Regions from separate parts of the Pseudomonas sp. Mb7 genome, predicted to be linked through region 3. Evidence: riboswitches for the same ligand, from Rfam matches in the RefSeq annotation. Region 3 holds a riboswitch; each other region holds the start of a gene.
What was found. A riboswitch is a leader RNA that binds a small molecule or an ion and turns the genes downstream of it on or off. The one in region 3 is predicted to bind cobalamin.
Positions count from the first base shown of each region.

Region 1 (3,684 bases), 150 kb from region 3:
GTTGGATGTCAAGGTGGTTGGCCGGTTCGTCCAACATTAGAATCTGCGGGCGCTGCGCCAATGCCCGGGCGATGTGCACCCGCTGCCGTTCACCGCCGGACAGGTTGCGCCAGAGACGGGTGCGCAGGTGCATCGCGTCGACGTCGGTCAGCGCCTGCTGAACAATGGCGTCGTCGGCCGCCGACCACGGTTGCAGCGCCGACAGCCAGGGCGTGCGCCCCAGCGCGACAGCGTCGAACACGCGAATGCCGTCATCTGTGTCGGCCTGTTGTTCAACCACCGCGAGTTTTTGCGCAATGCTGCGTCGGGCCATTTTGCCCAGGCGTTGACCATCGAGCAGCACCTCGCCAGCGCTCGGTTCACGCAGCCCGGCCAGTAACTTCAACAGAGTGGATTTGCCGGCGCCATTCGGCCCGACAATGCCCAGGGTTTCGCCACGCTGAACCTCAAGGCTGACACCGTTGAGCAACTCGGCGCCGCGCACCCTGAAGCTCAGGCCGGAACAACTCAAAACACTGTTCATCGTGCCGACCTGCGGCCGACCAGAATCAAGGCGAACACCGGCGCGCCGACCAGCGCGGTAATCACTCCGACCGGAATCACCTGGCCCTTGATCAGGGTGCGCGACAGCACATCGGCGGCTATCAGAAACACCGCGCCACCCAACGCACTGGCCGGCAGCAACCGCGCATGACCGGTGCCCAGCAACAGACGCGCGGCATGAGGAATGACCAGACCGACAAAACCGATCGAACCGACAATCGACACCATCACTGCCGTCACCAGCGCCGCACAACCGATCAGCAGAATCTGCACACGCCGCACCGGAATGCCGAGCGACGCCGCCGAATCCGCACCAAAGGTAAATGCATCCAGCGCCCGCCGATGCCACAGGCACACAACCAACCCCAACACGGCCACTGGCACCGCCAGCCACACCGACGGCCAGCGCACGCCGCCGAGATTGCCCAGCAGCCAGAACATGATACCGCGTGCCTGCTCGGAGCTTGCCGAGCGGGTGATCAGAAACGCCGTCAGCGCATTGAACAGCTGCGAACCGGCGATCCCCGCGAGAATGATCTGCCCGGTACCGCTGGCGGAGCCGCTGACCCGCGCCAGCACAATCACCAGCACGAACGCCGTGACCGCGCCGGCGAAGGCACCGACCGAGAGTGAGATGATCCCGGCACCTACGCCAAGCAGCGCGACCATCACGGCCCCGGTCGAGGCGCCGGCAGAAATGCCCAGCAGATACGGATCGGCCAACGGATTGCGCAGCAGCGACTGCAAAATCACTCCGCAGGTCGCTAAGCCGGCACCGCATGCCGCCGCGACCAATGCCCGGGTCAGGCGGTAGTTCCAGACGATGCCTTCATCGATCGGGTCGAGGACATGCCCGGCGCCCCACAATTTGTTCGCCAGCACTTGCAACACCACGTCCGGTGCAATCGAGGTTTCACCGATGGCCACGCCGGCGACCACTGCAATCAACAGGGTCGCCAGGGCCAGGAGCGTGCGGATCAGGCTGGCACTCATTGCGACAGGTCATAGCCGTTGATGGCCGTGGCCAATTGCTCAATGCCCTCGAACATGCGCAGGCTCGCCTGCATGGCCATGGCATCAAGAATGATGATGCGGTTGTGCTTCACCGCGTCCATGTTGCGCGTCACCGGATCACTGCGCAGGAAGGCGAGTTTCTTTTCATAGTCGTCGGCGGGGAAACGTCGACGATCCATGCGCGCGATGACCAGGAAGGTCGGATTGGCCTTGGCGATGGTTTCCCAACCGACGGTTGGCCACTCCTCATCGGACGCCACCACGTTGCGCACGCCGAGGGTGCTGAGCATGAAATCGGGAACGCCTTTGTGCCCGGCCACGAACGGCTCGATGTCCATTTGTGCGCTGGAGAACCACACCAGCGCGCTGGCGTCTTTGAGCTGTTTGCCTTGGGCGGTGGCAATCGATTTGGCGAGACTGGCTTTGAGTTGATCATTGAGCTGCTGGCCACGCTCCTGAACATCGAAGATCTGCGCCAGTTGGCTCACGCTTTTGTAAATCGTCTCGATGCGAAACGGCGCCAGTCGCGTGCCATCGGCGCCGACGAGGTTGTCCTTGGCTTCGCAATCGGAAGGCAGCAGATAGGTCGGAATCTTCAGTTCATGAAACTGCTCGCGAGTACCCACCGCGCCTTGCGGGCCGACCATCCATTCCAGTTCCACGGCGACCAGTTCCGGACGCTTGCCGATCACCGATTCGAAACTCGGTTCGTTGTCAGCCAGACGCTCGATCTTGTCATCCTGCGCTTTGTATTTGGCCAGCACATTGTTGAACCACAACGAGGTGCCGACGACTTTGTCGCCCAGGCCCATGGCGTAGAGCATCTCCGTGCCGGCCTGGCCGATGGTCACGGTGCGCGTCGGTGCGTGCTGGAAGGTCAGGGTGCTGCCGCAATTCTCGACCGTCAGTGGATAGACAGTCGGTGCCGCCTGCGCCAGGGCGCCAAGGCTCAGGCCGGTAATGAGGGTGGCAACGCGGGGCAGCAGCATGGGGCAGTCTCCAGGGGAACCGTACGGGGAGCGGGAGAGTACGGTCTGGAAACACACCATCGAACGCGGTCAGGAAAACAGCGCAAGGCCGGGCAGCCAACGAAGACGCGCACGGCACGATGTCCTTCCCGGACACCCCGCCGGTTAGTAATCACTGTGCCGGCAGGTCTCCTGACTGATGCGTCATCGCCTGGCTCCGGCCTTCCCGGGATTCACCCAGTGGCAGTCGTGGAGCAGGCTCGGCACCTACAGTTGCGGGGGCAGTTCCGATCAGTGCTGTGCAAGCACCTCGGATTCCCTATTAGTCCCGTTCGGGAACCGACGGCGGCATGGTAGTCGATCGAGCCGCTGAAGGGGAGACGAATCTGCCGTGGCGAGGATTAGTGTTGGCTCATCAAACCGTGCAATACGCCCAAACGCAGGCCCGGTTCGGAGGGCAGCATTTGTGCGATACCGAATACTTTGAATGCCGCCAGCATTAACACCAGACCGCCGGGCAGAATGCTCTGGCGGTGTGGTTGCAGACCGGCAAGCTTGAGTTGTTGCACGTTGTTTACCTTCAACAACAGCAGCGACAGGCGCAGCAGTCCGCCGTAGGTGATGCCGTCCTGACCGAAGTCGTTGAGGCGATTGGTCTTGAGCACTTTGGCGAGCATGCGCGCGGTGCCGGACGAACCGATGGTCTGCTGCCAGCCTTGCGCGCGATAGCGCTTGGCGACATGTTCAAACTGCAGAATGGCGAAGCGTTCAGCCTCCTGTAGCGCGCCGGCGGACACATCGCCGCCGCGAAAGAAACGCGTGCTCAAGGTGCCGCTGCCGATGGCGATGCTTTCGGTTAACAAGGGTTGTGAGCCCTGGCCGAGGATCAGCTCGGTGGAGCCGCCGCCGATGTCGACTACCAGGCGCAGGTCGTCGGCGCTGGGCAAGGCGTGAGTTACGCCGGCGTAGACCAGCCGCGCCTCTTCATGGCCGCAAATGACGTCGATGGGAAAGCCCAGATGCCGCTCGGCACTGGCCAGAAAAAGTTGCGCGTTGTCCGCTTCACGCACCGCGCTGGTGGCCACCGCACGAACACGGCCGGCCTCGAAACCACGCAGCTTCTTGCCGAACCGCGCCAACGCCTGCCAGCCGCGATCCA
Region 1 covers NZ_CP186501.1:1,967,528-1,971,211, forward strand. Annotated here, with positions in the region: gene ACOYXH_RS09090 (ABC transporter ATP-binding protein) at 1-523, opposite strand, end outside; gene ACOYXH_RS09095 (FecCD family ABC transporter permease) at 520-1,524, opposite strand; gene ACOYXH_RS09100 (ABC transporter substrate-binding protein) at 1,533-2,546, opposite strand; cobalamin riboswitch at 2,691-2,884, opposite strand; gene ACOYXH_RS09105 (Ppx/GppA family phosphatase) at 2,927-3,684, opposite strand, start outside.
Region 1: linked by a shared signal. The riboswitch ahead of ACOYXH_RS09100 (ABC transporter substrate-binding protein) and the one ahead of ACOYXH_RS09740 (TonB-dependent receptor plug domain-containing protein) in region 3 are both predicted to bind cobalamin.

Region 2 (3,684 bases), 730 kb from region 3:
GACGGTGCTCAGGTCGCTGAGTTCCGGATCAGGACGGTCATCGCCCGGCACCAGAATCACCTGCACACCGCGCTCGGACAGTTCGATCAGACGCTCGACGCCGTAGCGCCAATAGGCGATGCCGCCGTGCAGCGAGATCAGGATCACCTTGGCGTGGCGCAGCACTTCGTCGACGTACAGATCGACCGAAGCATGGTTCTGCACCTGCATCGGGTTGGCCAGACGCAGGCTCGGGTAATCTTCCGGCAACTGCTGCGCGGCTTCGGCGAGCAGCGCGAGACTGGAGTCGCCGCTGCACAGGATCACCAGCTCGGCGGGGGTTTGGCCAAGGTCGGCAATGTTGTCATCCGAGACGAAACCGCCGGGCTGAGTCCTGAGCAGGTGCATGGCTTAAACGCTGAGCGCAGCGCGCAGTTGCGCTTCGAGTTGCGCGGCGTCGAGCGCCTGACCAATCAACACCAGTCGCGTGACGCGCGCTTCATCAGCGCCCCACTGACGGTCGAAATGCTTGTCAAAACGCGTACCCACGCCTTGGATCAGCAGACGCATTGGCTTGTTCGGAATGGCGGCGAAACCTTTGACGCGCAGGATGCCGTGCTTGACCACCAGTTGCGTCAGGGCGTCGAGCAGCAGGCTTTCGTCGGCTTGTGGCAGTTCGATGGAGATCGAATCGAAGGCGTCGTGATCGTGGTCATCGTGGTCGTCATCGCCTTCACCGTGGTGGTGATCATGATGGCTGTGGCGGCTGTCGATGTGCTCCTCGGAACCGGCGCCGAGGCCGATCAGCACGTCCAGCGGCAGACGGCCGTTGCTGGCTTCGATGATTTTCACCGCTGGCGGCAGTTCTTCGGCGACTTCAGCGCGGACACGAGCGAGATCTTCCGGGCTGGTCTGGTCGGCCTTGTTGAGGATCACCAGGTCGGCGCTGGCCAGTTGATCGGCGAACAGTTCGTGCAGTGGCGATTCATGGTCGAGGTTCGGGTCGAGTTTGCGCTGGGCATCAACCTGATCCGGGAACGCGGCGAAAGTGCCGGCGGCGACGGCCGGGCTGTCGACCACGGTGATCACCGCATCAACGGTGCAGGCGCTGCGGATTTCCGGCCACTGGAAGGCTTGTACCAGCGGTTTTGGCAGGGCCAGGCCCGAGGTTTCGATAAGGATATGGTCGAGATCGCCGCGACGGGCAACCAGTTCGCGCATCACCGGGAAGAACTCTTCCTGAACGGTGCAGCACAGGCAGCCGTTGGCCAGCTCGTAAACGCGGCCGGTGGCTTCTTCTTCGGTGCAACCGATGGTGCATTGCTTGAGGATTTCACCGTCAATGCCCAACTCGCCAAACTCGTTGACGATCACCGCGATACGACGGCCCTGAGCGTTGTCGAGCATGTGGCGCAGCAGCGTGGTCTTGCCCGAGCCGAGGAAGCCGGTGACGATGGTGACGGGGAGTTTGGCCAGTGTTTTCATCGGTATGCCCTTTGGCAAGCGGCGGGCATACGGGACGAGAACCGGCAACGCGCGTGCGTGCCTGGAGAGTTCGCCACCGGATCACCCCGCCCGGTTGTAGTGAGAATCTGTGACGAGGCAGGTCTCCTGGCTGACGGCGTTCAGGCGCTGGGCCTGGCGTTGGCTGCGCCTTCCCGCGGGCTCATAAGTTGAGCTGGCAGTGGCATGGCAGCGAACATCACCGTTCACAGTTGCGGGGGCAGCCGCGGCATTGACCGCGTTCCCTTCTTAGCTCCGACATACGCCGGAGAACCTCGAATGCGCAAGGCTACGCATGCACGGCAGGCGGGTCAACGCCTGGATCATTGTGGTTATAAGGGCAGCAACTTTTTCATCTAATGATCGCGAACACTTCTCACTTAAAAAGTAGTTGTAAGTTATGTCTTACATGTCCTATCCGTTACATAAAAAACTACCACCGCGTTAAACCCTGAAATAGAGCGGCTGCGCGCATTCGATTACATATCTTTACAAAAACCAAATTGATAAATCAATACAAGATATGAACGATGAGTTCGCACAAGGACTATGAGTCTCTCAAGAAAGGATTTCTTGCATGGCTGATTATTATCAGTATTTGATCCTGCCTGTTTCTTTCCTGCACCCATGGGTATCCACAACATGAGTGCCGGTAACGCGTTACGGCTTTCAAGTGATGCCGGACTAAAGGAACTTTCCGAACTACTGCGCAATTGCCACTATGCGCACAGTGTTCACTATCCAGCATTGGATGTTGCGCTGCTGGGACGCGAAGCATGCCGGGCATTCAATGCGACCTGGGATCATTTGCATACCGATGCGTATCTCAGCGCAGAGAACGGTCTTCGCGAACGACGCATCTGCAAGTTCCAGTATCGCCAACAGGAACGCCAATGGACGGCGCTGCAAGACTGCCACTTTTTTCAAGCCGAGACCGACAACCCGCTGTTGGGCGGAGTGCAGCGCACCTACACCCGCTGCGAGGCGACGTTCATTGACTCCCCGATTCTGCAGACACTGCTGGCCGCCGACCTGGCACTGCTGGACATGGCGCTGGGCCCGCGCGACTGGCTCGTGACCTGCCATCAGTTCCGTATCCTCTGCGATCAAGGCAATGCTGGCCAGGCCACCCCTGAGGGCCGACATCGCGACGGGCACGATTTTGTCTTTCAACACCTGATTCAACGTCAGCATGTCATCGGTGGCGAAAGCCGGATATTTGATGAAGAAGGTGGCCAAGTATTCAGTGCAACTTTGACTGACTATCTGGAAACCGTCGTCTTGAATGACCGAATACTTCTGCATGAAGTTTCCCCACTGCAAACATCGAGCATTAATTCGGATCGCGGCAGTCGCGATATGTTGATTATCGACTTCGACCTGGCGGACTACTAATGAATCATTCGACTCATGCACTTTCAGTCAGTACCCCCCTCGCGCATAACTTCATCATTGAACAGTTTCAACAGGCGTGCGCACGAAGAACTTCCACACTATCGCTGACCGCTAATGAAAACATATTGTCCGAGACTGCACGCACGCTAGGACAGAATCGCCATTACGAGCGTTACTTGTTCAATGCACAGGCCATTGACGGTCAATGCTATGCCGCCGAATTCAATGGTATGCAGGTCGAACACTTCCCCGAAGTCGAAACATTAAAGGCTTTGGCGACCCAAGCCGTGCAGGCAATGTTTAACGCGCCGTTCGTCGAATACCGCGTGCTCTCCGGCGTGCACTGCACGCTGAGCGTGCTGGCCGCCCTGACCGAGCCGGGCGACTGCGTATTATCACTGGCGCCCGAAAGCGGCGGGCATTTCGCAACCGGGCCTCTGGTGCAGAAGATGGGCCGGCACAGCGTCTTTTTGAAACTGACGGCTGACGGACAAATTGATCTCGGGGATGTTGATCGGCAACTCCAGGCGTGCGGTGTACAACCGGCAGCCGTACTGCTCGACCATGGTCTGACCACACGGGCAATCGCCCTTAAACCACTGCGCGCGCTGCTGAACCGCCGGGGCTTTGAGCGGACACTGATCATCTACGATGCGTCGCACACTCTGGGCCTCATCGCCGGGAAGGCCTTTCCCAACCCGCTTGACGAGGGGGCGGATATTCTTCAAGGCAACACCCACAAATCCCTGGCAGGTCCGCACCGGGCACTGATCGTCTGCCGGCGTGCCGATCTGGCCCAGCGGATTG
Region 2 covers NZ_CP186501.1:2,838,966-2,842,649, forward strand. Annotated here, with positions in the region: gene cobN (cobaltochelatase subunit CobN) at 1-387, opposite strand, end outside; gene cobW (cobalamin biosynthesis protein CobW) at 391-1,464, opposite strand; cobalamin riboswitch at 1,564-1,775, opposite strand; gene ACOYXH_RS12945 (2OG-Fe dioxygenase family protein) at 2,125-2,877, shown strand; gene ACOYXH_RS12950 (hypothetical protein) at 2,877-3,684, shown strand, end outside.
Region 2: linked by a shared signal. The riboswitch ahead of cobW (cobalamin biosynthesis protein CobW) and the one ahead of ACOYXH_RS09740 (TonB-dependent receptor plug domain-containing protein) in region 3 are both predicted to bind cobalamin.

Region 3 (3,684 bases):
GAGCGGCATCACGTCGAGGCTTTCAGGATCGTCGATCACGCCCAGACGCCCTTGTGGTTGAAGCACTTCGATCAGCTGCGCAAAATGCTGCTCGGTATGGGTCAGGCTGGCGACATGGCTGACCTCGTCGATGCCCAGTGCCTGCAACTGTGCGAGCAGCGGCTGACTGTGATCGATGACGTGATGCGCGCCCAATTGCCGGACCCAGTCAGCCGTTTCCTGCCGTGAGGCGGTGCCGATGACAGTCAGCTGCGTCAACTGTCGGGCCAATTGCACCAGCATCGAACCGACGCCGCCCGCTGCCCCCGTGATCAACAGGCACTTGCCCTGCCCTGAACCTTCGGTGACACCGAGACGGTCAAACAACAGCTCCCAGGCGGTGATCGAGGTCAACGGCAATGCCGCGGCATCCGCAGCACTTAACGAACGCGGTTTGTGCCCGACGATTCGCTCGTCCACCAAATGAAATTCGCTATAACTGCCGGTGCGGGCAAGGGAGCCTGCGTAGAACACTTCGTCGCCAGGCTGAAACAGCGTCACTTCAGCCCCGACCTCGCGGACAATACCGGCGGCATCCCAGCCGAGGATTTTCGGTTCTTTGGTGAAAGTTCCGGCGCGTACTTTGGTATCGACCGGATTGACCGACACCGCACGAACTTCTACGAGCAAATCCCGGGGGCCGGGAGTTGGCACCGGAAGGTCGATGTCCTGCAACGATTGCGGATCTTCAATGGGCAAAGCGTGTTGGGTGAAGGTGATGGCTTTCATGGAAACTCGCTGTCTGAAGAGCTGATGTGCTCGCTTGCCGCCATCTTCGACTTCCCAAGCACAAAGAAAAACCAGCAGAATGCGCCAACACTTTCACTGCAGGAGTGAAAATGATCCGCATCGATGACCTTGGTTTGTTCACCCGCAGCGCCGCGCTGGGCAGCTTCACCGCTGCCGCCCATGAGGCGGATTTATTGCCCGGTCAGGTTGCCGCGGCGATCAAGCGTCTGGAGCGTGAGCTGGACGTGCGCCTGTTTGCGCGCACCACCCGCAGTCTGCGATTAACCGCCGAGGGCGAGCAATACTTGCCCACCGCCCACTCGGTGCTGGAGGCGCTCAAGCAAGGCAAGGAAAACCTGCGCGGTGAAAGCGCCACGTTGCGCGGCGTGTTGCAAGTGACGGCGCCGTCCGATCTGGGGCGCAACATTTTGCTGCCGTGGCTCACACTGTTTCGCCGCCAGCACCCGGAACTGACCTTGCGCTTTTCCCTGTCGGACCAGATGGCCGACTTGTTTCGTGACCCGGTAGACGTGGCGATTCGATACGGCTCGAATGAAGATGCCAACTACGTGGCGCTGCCGCTGGCACCGTGGAACCGGCGGGTGCTGGTCGCCGCACCGGAATACGTGGAGCGCCACGGATACCCGCAAACGCCGGACGATCTGCACAACCACGCTTGCCTGCTCTACCAGCAAGGCGGCCGGATCTACGACAAGTGGAGCCTGGGCAGTGAAACGATCCAGGTCTCGGGACCGATGTTCAGCGACGACGCCGACATCGTGCGCCGCTGGGCGTTGAGCGGCGAAGGCATCGCCAACAAATCCTGGCTGGACGTCAGTGCAGACGTGATCGCAGGGCGACTGGTCGTGCTACTGAAGGATTTTCCCGGCAATGCCTCACCGTTGAGTCTGGTGTGCCCGCATCGCAAGCAGATCACCCCGGCGGTGTCTCAGCTTTATGCGTGGTTGAGTGGCCAGTTTGTCGCTCTGGAACGCATCCAATAGCTCCCCCCCGTTGGTTGCCACATTGACGAGACGCTCCTCGAATGTTCAGATGCCGGCCAGTTTCAGGTGTCCCATGCCGCCGTGCATGGGGTGAAACGGGAAACCGGTACGTTCTTTTCGAACAAGTCCGGTGCTGCCCCCGCAACGGTATGCGCGTGATGTTTTCAATACACCACTGTGGCCAGACGGCCATGGGAAGGTGAAAACCTCGATACGCGCGAGCCCGGAGACCGGCCTGGAATTTCGTTTGGCAAAATCCTGCGGTGGGCGGGCATGGGCCGGTATTGGCTGTGCGCGATGCCTTCTCTTGCATGCTCTTCTGCGAAGATCCTTTTCGAGAAGACAATGATTCGACCTTTCAACACTTCTGCTCCAACCCTGTTCCTTGGCTGCCTGTTCAGCCCGCTGCTACTGGCCGACGACGCGCCGCTGGAACTCAATCAACAAATCGTTTCCGCACCGTCGGTGGAGTCCACCACCGTCGCCGACATGGCCAGATTCGGCAGCAAGGTCGAAATCGTCAGCCGCGAACAGATCGAACGCGCCGGCCCCAGCGCCGATGTCAGCCGCGTGATGCAGATGTTCATTCCAGGCTTGTATGTGGCGCCGAAAAACGGCCCTTTCGACTACGGCACCTATTCGCTGCTCGGCGGGCGCAACGACGACACGCTGATCCTGCTCGACGGCGTGCGCCTGAACAATCGCCTGTACGGCGGCCTCTATCTGGACACCCTGCCGGCCAACGCCATCGAACGCATCGAAGTGCTCAAGGGTGGGCAGAGCCTGTTGTTCGGCACCCAGGCCGTGTCCGGTGTGATCAACATCGTCACCCGCAGCCCGCAATCGCGCAAAGCCGCCGGCGAAGTGAATCTAGGCGTCGACAGCTTTGGCGGCACCACCGAAGACGCCCGCGTCGAGAATATCTTCACTAACGGCTTCGGCGACCTCGGTTTGTTGGCGTACGTCAGTCACAACGTCTCCGACGGTTACCAGCCCTATCGCAACCGCGACATGAAAAACGATTCCGGCAAGGATCGCGCTTACGAAGTCACCACGTTCGGCGGCAAGGCGATTCAGTCGTTCGACGATGATTCGCGGCTGGAGCTGTTTTACCAATACGCCGACGCCAACCTCGATTTCGCCCGCCCGGTCGACAACCACAAGACCACTAACGACCGCGTGCAGCAGATCGCCACGGCGACCTTCGAGCAGGCCGTCAATGAGCGCCTGAGCTACTTCGTCAAAGGCCATATCAACGACTGGGACACGCGTTATACCCGCGTCAACAACCGGGAGGGCGGCGGCACCAAAGTCATTAACCACAACGACTATTGGGGCTTCACCGACTGGGGTGTGCAGGCCGAAGGCAAGGCTGAATTGCCCGGCGATCATGTACTGGTGTTTGGCACCGACAATCAATGGTTCAAGGGCCAGGATGATGTGTTGATCATCGATAACGACAAGGCCGAAGCCCACGCTTTCTACACGCAACTGCGTCCGCAGATCGACGCCCTGCCCGACTGGCACCCGAGCATAGGCGTTCGCCACGAAGCCATGAGCGGCGGCGACAGTGCCACGGTCGGCATGCTCACTTCGCTGTATGACCTCAACGACAACTGGTCGGTGCGCGGTCAGTACGGCAGCGCCTACAAACTGCCGAACGCCGAGCAGCTGTTCGTCAATGAACCGGGCGACGAGATCGGCAATCGCAACCTGAAGCCGGAAAAAAGCCGCAATGCGGAGCTGGGTGTCGACTACAAAGGCTTTCTGCTCGACCGCGAACTCAGCGCCAGCGTGACCCTGTTCAAACGCAAGATCGACGACTTGATCACCCTCGACGACATTCAATGGGTCAACGGTGAAGGCCAGGTGCGTATGCGTGGTTTCGAGGCCGACGCCAAACTCGCGCTCA
Region 3 covers NZ_CP186501.1:2,113,334-2,117,017, reverse strand. Annotated here, with positions in the region: gene ACOYXH_RS09750 (zinc-binding alcohol dehydrogenase family protein) at 1-768, opposite strand, end outside; gene ACOYXH_RS09745 (LysR family transcriptional regulator) at 879-1,772, shown strand; cobalamin riboswitch at 1,820-2,025, shown strand; gene ACOYXH_RS09740 (TonB-dependent receptor plug domain-containing protein) at 2,118-3,684, shown strand, end outside.

Region 4 (3,684 bases), 730 kb from region 3:
ACCCCGGGCATCGGCATCCGCGTCTTCATCACCCAGCCTGGCACCCAGTACGCTGAAACCTGCATTGCCTACTGCAAGCCGGGCGAAGAAAAACCTGAAGACACCGCGCTGGGGCTGAAAAGCTTCACTGCTTATATCGATCACTTCAGCGAAGCGTTTCTCGATGACGCCGTTGTCGACTACGCCACCGACCGCATGGGCGGCCAGCTGACCATCAAGGCGCCGAACGCCAAAGTACCGATGGTCAACGCCGACAGCCCGGTCAACGAGCGCATCAACTACTACTTGCAAACCGAAATCAACCCGGGGCTGGCCAGCCACGGCGGTCAGGTCAGCCTGATCGATGTGGTTGAAGACGGCATCGCCGTTTTGCAGTTCGGTGGCGGTTGCCAGGGCTGCGGCCAGGCGGACGTAACCTTGAAGGAAGGCATCGAGCGCACCTTGCTCGAGCGTATTCCTGAGCTGAAGGGCGTTCGCGACGTGACCGACCACACGCAGAAAGAAAACGCCTACTACTAAGGTGTTCGCTGCGGAGATGAAAAACGGCGCCCCGTGAGCGCCGTTTTTTTATGGGTGACATTCAGGAACGCATTCGCGAGCAGGCTCGCTCCCACATTTGAAATGCGATCAAATGTGGGAGCGAGCCTGCTCGCGAAAGGGCCTTTGATCGTTCCCATGCTCTGCGTGGGAATGCAGCCCGGGACGCTCCGCGTTCCAATTCATGGTCTGTAGAGGTGAGCATGCCCAGCGCGATACAACGATGACTCGCTGAACACCTCACTGCCCAGCACCCGGCCCACCAGAATCAACGCCGTACGCCGAAACCCTTTGGCCTCAACCTTTTCGGCAATATCCGCTAGCGTCCCCAGCACCCAATCCTGATCAGGCCACGTCGCCCGGTGAATCACCGCAATCGGGCAATCCGCGCCGTAATGCGGCAGCAGTTCCACCAGAATCTTCGGCAAATGGTTAACGCCCAGATGAATCGCCATGGTCGCGCCATGCTGCGCCAGACTGCCAAGCTCTTCGCCTGCCGGCATCGCGGTTTTGTCGGCATAGCGAGTCAGAATCACGCTTTGCGACACGTCCGGCAGCGTCAATTCCGCGCCAAGCAGCGCCGCACAGGCTGCGGTGGCCGTCACGCCGGGAATGATCTCGAACGGAATATCCAGCTCACGAAGATAACGGATCTGCTCGCCAATCGCGCCATACAGACTCGGATCGCCGGAATGCACCCGCGCCACATCCTGACCCTTGGCATGCGCGGTCTTGATCAATTCGATGATCTGTTCCAGATGTAATTCGGCGCTGTTCACCACCGTTTCGGCTTGATGGCCGTCGAGTACCGCCGCCGGCACTAGCGAACCTGCGTAGATAATCACCGGGCAACTGCGAATCAGCCGCTGGCCTTTGACAGTGATCAATTCCGGGTCGCCGGGGCCGGCGCCGATGAAGTAGACGGTCATCGTTGAATCCTGAGTAAAAGAGGGCACGACTGCGTTGCAGATGAACAACGCTCATGATCAATGGCGGGGATTATCGGGATTTTACGCCGCGCCGGCCAATGCCAGCGTTGCCTGAGCATATTTTTGCCGGGAGATCAGCAGTTTTGCCGGCGCTTGAATCAGCTGTTCAGCGAGCGCAAGCGCGGCACTTTCGGCGACGCCGTAGCAACCGGTGCGTTCGTAAGCAATCTGTGAATGGTGACTGAGCCGCTGTTGGTAGCTGGCCAGTTCGTCACTGCTGAAGTACAGCAGGGGCAGAGCCAGTTGTGCAGCAAGTTCTTGCAGGCCGGGCTCGTCGCGCTTCAAGTCGATACTGGCCAACGCTTTCACCGCCTCAAGCTCAATGCGATGCGCCTGTAACGCTTGATCGAGTAACGCGCGCAGCGTACTGGCCGGGCAGCCGCGCTGGCAGCCCAGGCCGACCACGAAGGTCGGCGCTGCGCGGTCATCGGTCATGCGTGGTATTGACCAGCGCTGTTGCGGCGGAACAACCAGGCGCTGATCAGGCCCAGGGCCAGCCAGAACGCCACGTTGGTCAACTGCGAAGCGATTTTGAACTGAGCTTCGAGTGCTTCGGGGGCGAGCATCGAATGCACTTCCGGTTGCGGTGCGCCGATCACGTGGGGCACAGCGAGGATGGCCACACCGAGGACCTTCATCAGCCAGTGACGGCTGAACGCGATCAGCGACAGACCTACAGCCGTCGAAGCGGCCGTGCCGATCCACCACGTCTGCCGCGAAGCCAGATCGGCCGCAGCGGTGCCCGGCAGTTCTGGTGGCAGGCCCAAGGTCGGAGCAAGCACGAACGTCGCGTAACCGGCCAGGCCCCAGAGCAGGCCCTGCGAAGTTTTGGTCGGCGCGCGCAGGGTGTAGAGGCCGGCGAGCATCAGGGCGAAACCGACGGCTACGACCAGATTACCGCCAGTGGTCGAGACTACGCGCTGCCAGCCGTCTTCCGGCTCCCAGGCCTCGGCATCATGGGTGTGCGCAGCCACGCCAGCGGCGTGTTCGTGAACCGCCACCGGCTCGGACTTCTCGAAGGTTTCCGCCTGCAGAATCAGCGGCGAAACCCAGAAGCTTTGCAGCAGAGTGAGGAGCAGGGCGGCCAGCAGACCAGAGAATCCTGCAGTTTGCGCGATACGCTTGATCATGTCGGCAGGTCTCAATGGCACGGGAACGCGGCGCTGTGGCGGGTATCGTGGGCGGCGTTGTGCACCGCTTCGATGTGCGAGAAGCCGGCAAAGTAAACCAGACTGGCGCCGAGGATCGATGCAAAGATCGCGGCGGTCAGGCGTTGGCTCAGGGTGGTGGTGCTGGCGATTTTGTCCGTGTTGCTGCCGGTGCTGCTGATGATCGACATGGCGCTTCCCTCTGGAGTGTCAGCGGGTGAATAGAGCGCATGAAAACCCCTGCGGGTCGGGCTCGCAGAGGTTCGAACAGCGCCCGCCCACCGCGGGTTTGTTATGTGCAGCGCCGCACAAATGCGGGCTGTGTGTTGCGGGCCGGTCTCCGGGCTCACGAGGGGTTGGCGTCAGGCCGACCTGCAAGCGTCACCTTCCCATACCGTATCGGCACAGTGGTTTTGACGCTTCGCTCGCTTACCGTTGCGGGGGCAGCACCGGACTGACATGGGCTTGAGTAAAGCACATGATTCACCGGTTTCCCGTTTCACCCTGTGAAGGGCACCCGTAACAAGTTGTGTAGGAGAGCATGGGCGGGGGATTTGAGTCAATCGGCGCCTAGCGCATGATCAGCAGGACGTACACCCCCAGCGCCATCAGGAACGCATAATAGGATTTGATTCGCGTCAGGCTCAGCAGCCACGCCAACGCCACCGGCAGGATCCATGGCATGGCCGCCAGGTGCTGGCTGGCCAAAGGATAGAGTGAGACCGCCAGCAGGCTGACGAGCATCGCCACCGATGTGTATTTTCCCAGACGATCGATGAAAGCGCGGGCAGTTGCCGAAAGCCGTTCGACATCGACGGCCAGCGGCAGCAAGCGGCAGACGATCGAAACCAGCGCGCAAATCAGTACGTACAGCCAGAAAGTACCAGGTTCAATCATAGACATAGCTCGTCAGAACGGTGATGGCTAGCACCAGCAGCAAGCTGACCTCGCCCAGCCACAGCAAGCTCGCGGCGGTGGCCAGGCCGGCAATCCATTGCGCATGGAAGCTG
Region 4 covers NZ_CP186501.1:2,847,015-2,850,698, reverse strand. Annotated here, with positions in the region: gene nfuA (Fe-S biogenesis protein NfuA) at 1-519, shown strand, start outside; gene cobM (precorrin-4 C(11)-methyltransferase) at 720-1,466, opposite strand; gene ACOYXH_RS12985 (cobalamin biosynthesis protein) at 1,548-1,961, opposite strand; gene ACOYXH_RS12980 (CbtA family protein) at 1,958-2,656, opposite strand; gene ACOYXH_RS12975 (CbtB domain-containing protein) at 2,668-2,865, opposite strand; cobalamin riboswitch at 2,989-3,210, opposite strand; gene ACOYXH_RS12970 (hypothetical protein) at 3,245-3,571, opposite strand; gene ACOYXH_RS12965 (AzlC family ABC transporter permease) at 3,564-3,684, opposite strand, start outside.
Region 4: linked by a shared signal. The riboswitch ahead of ACOYXH_RS12975 (CbtB domain-containing protein) and the one ahead of ACOYXH_RS09740 (TonB-dependent receptor plug domain-containing protein) in region 3 are both predicted to bind cobalamin.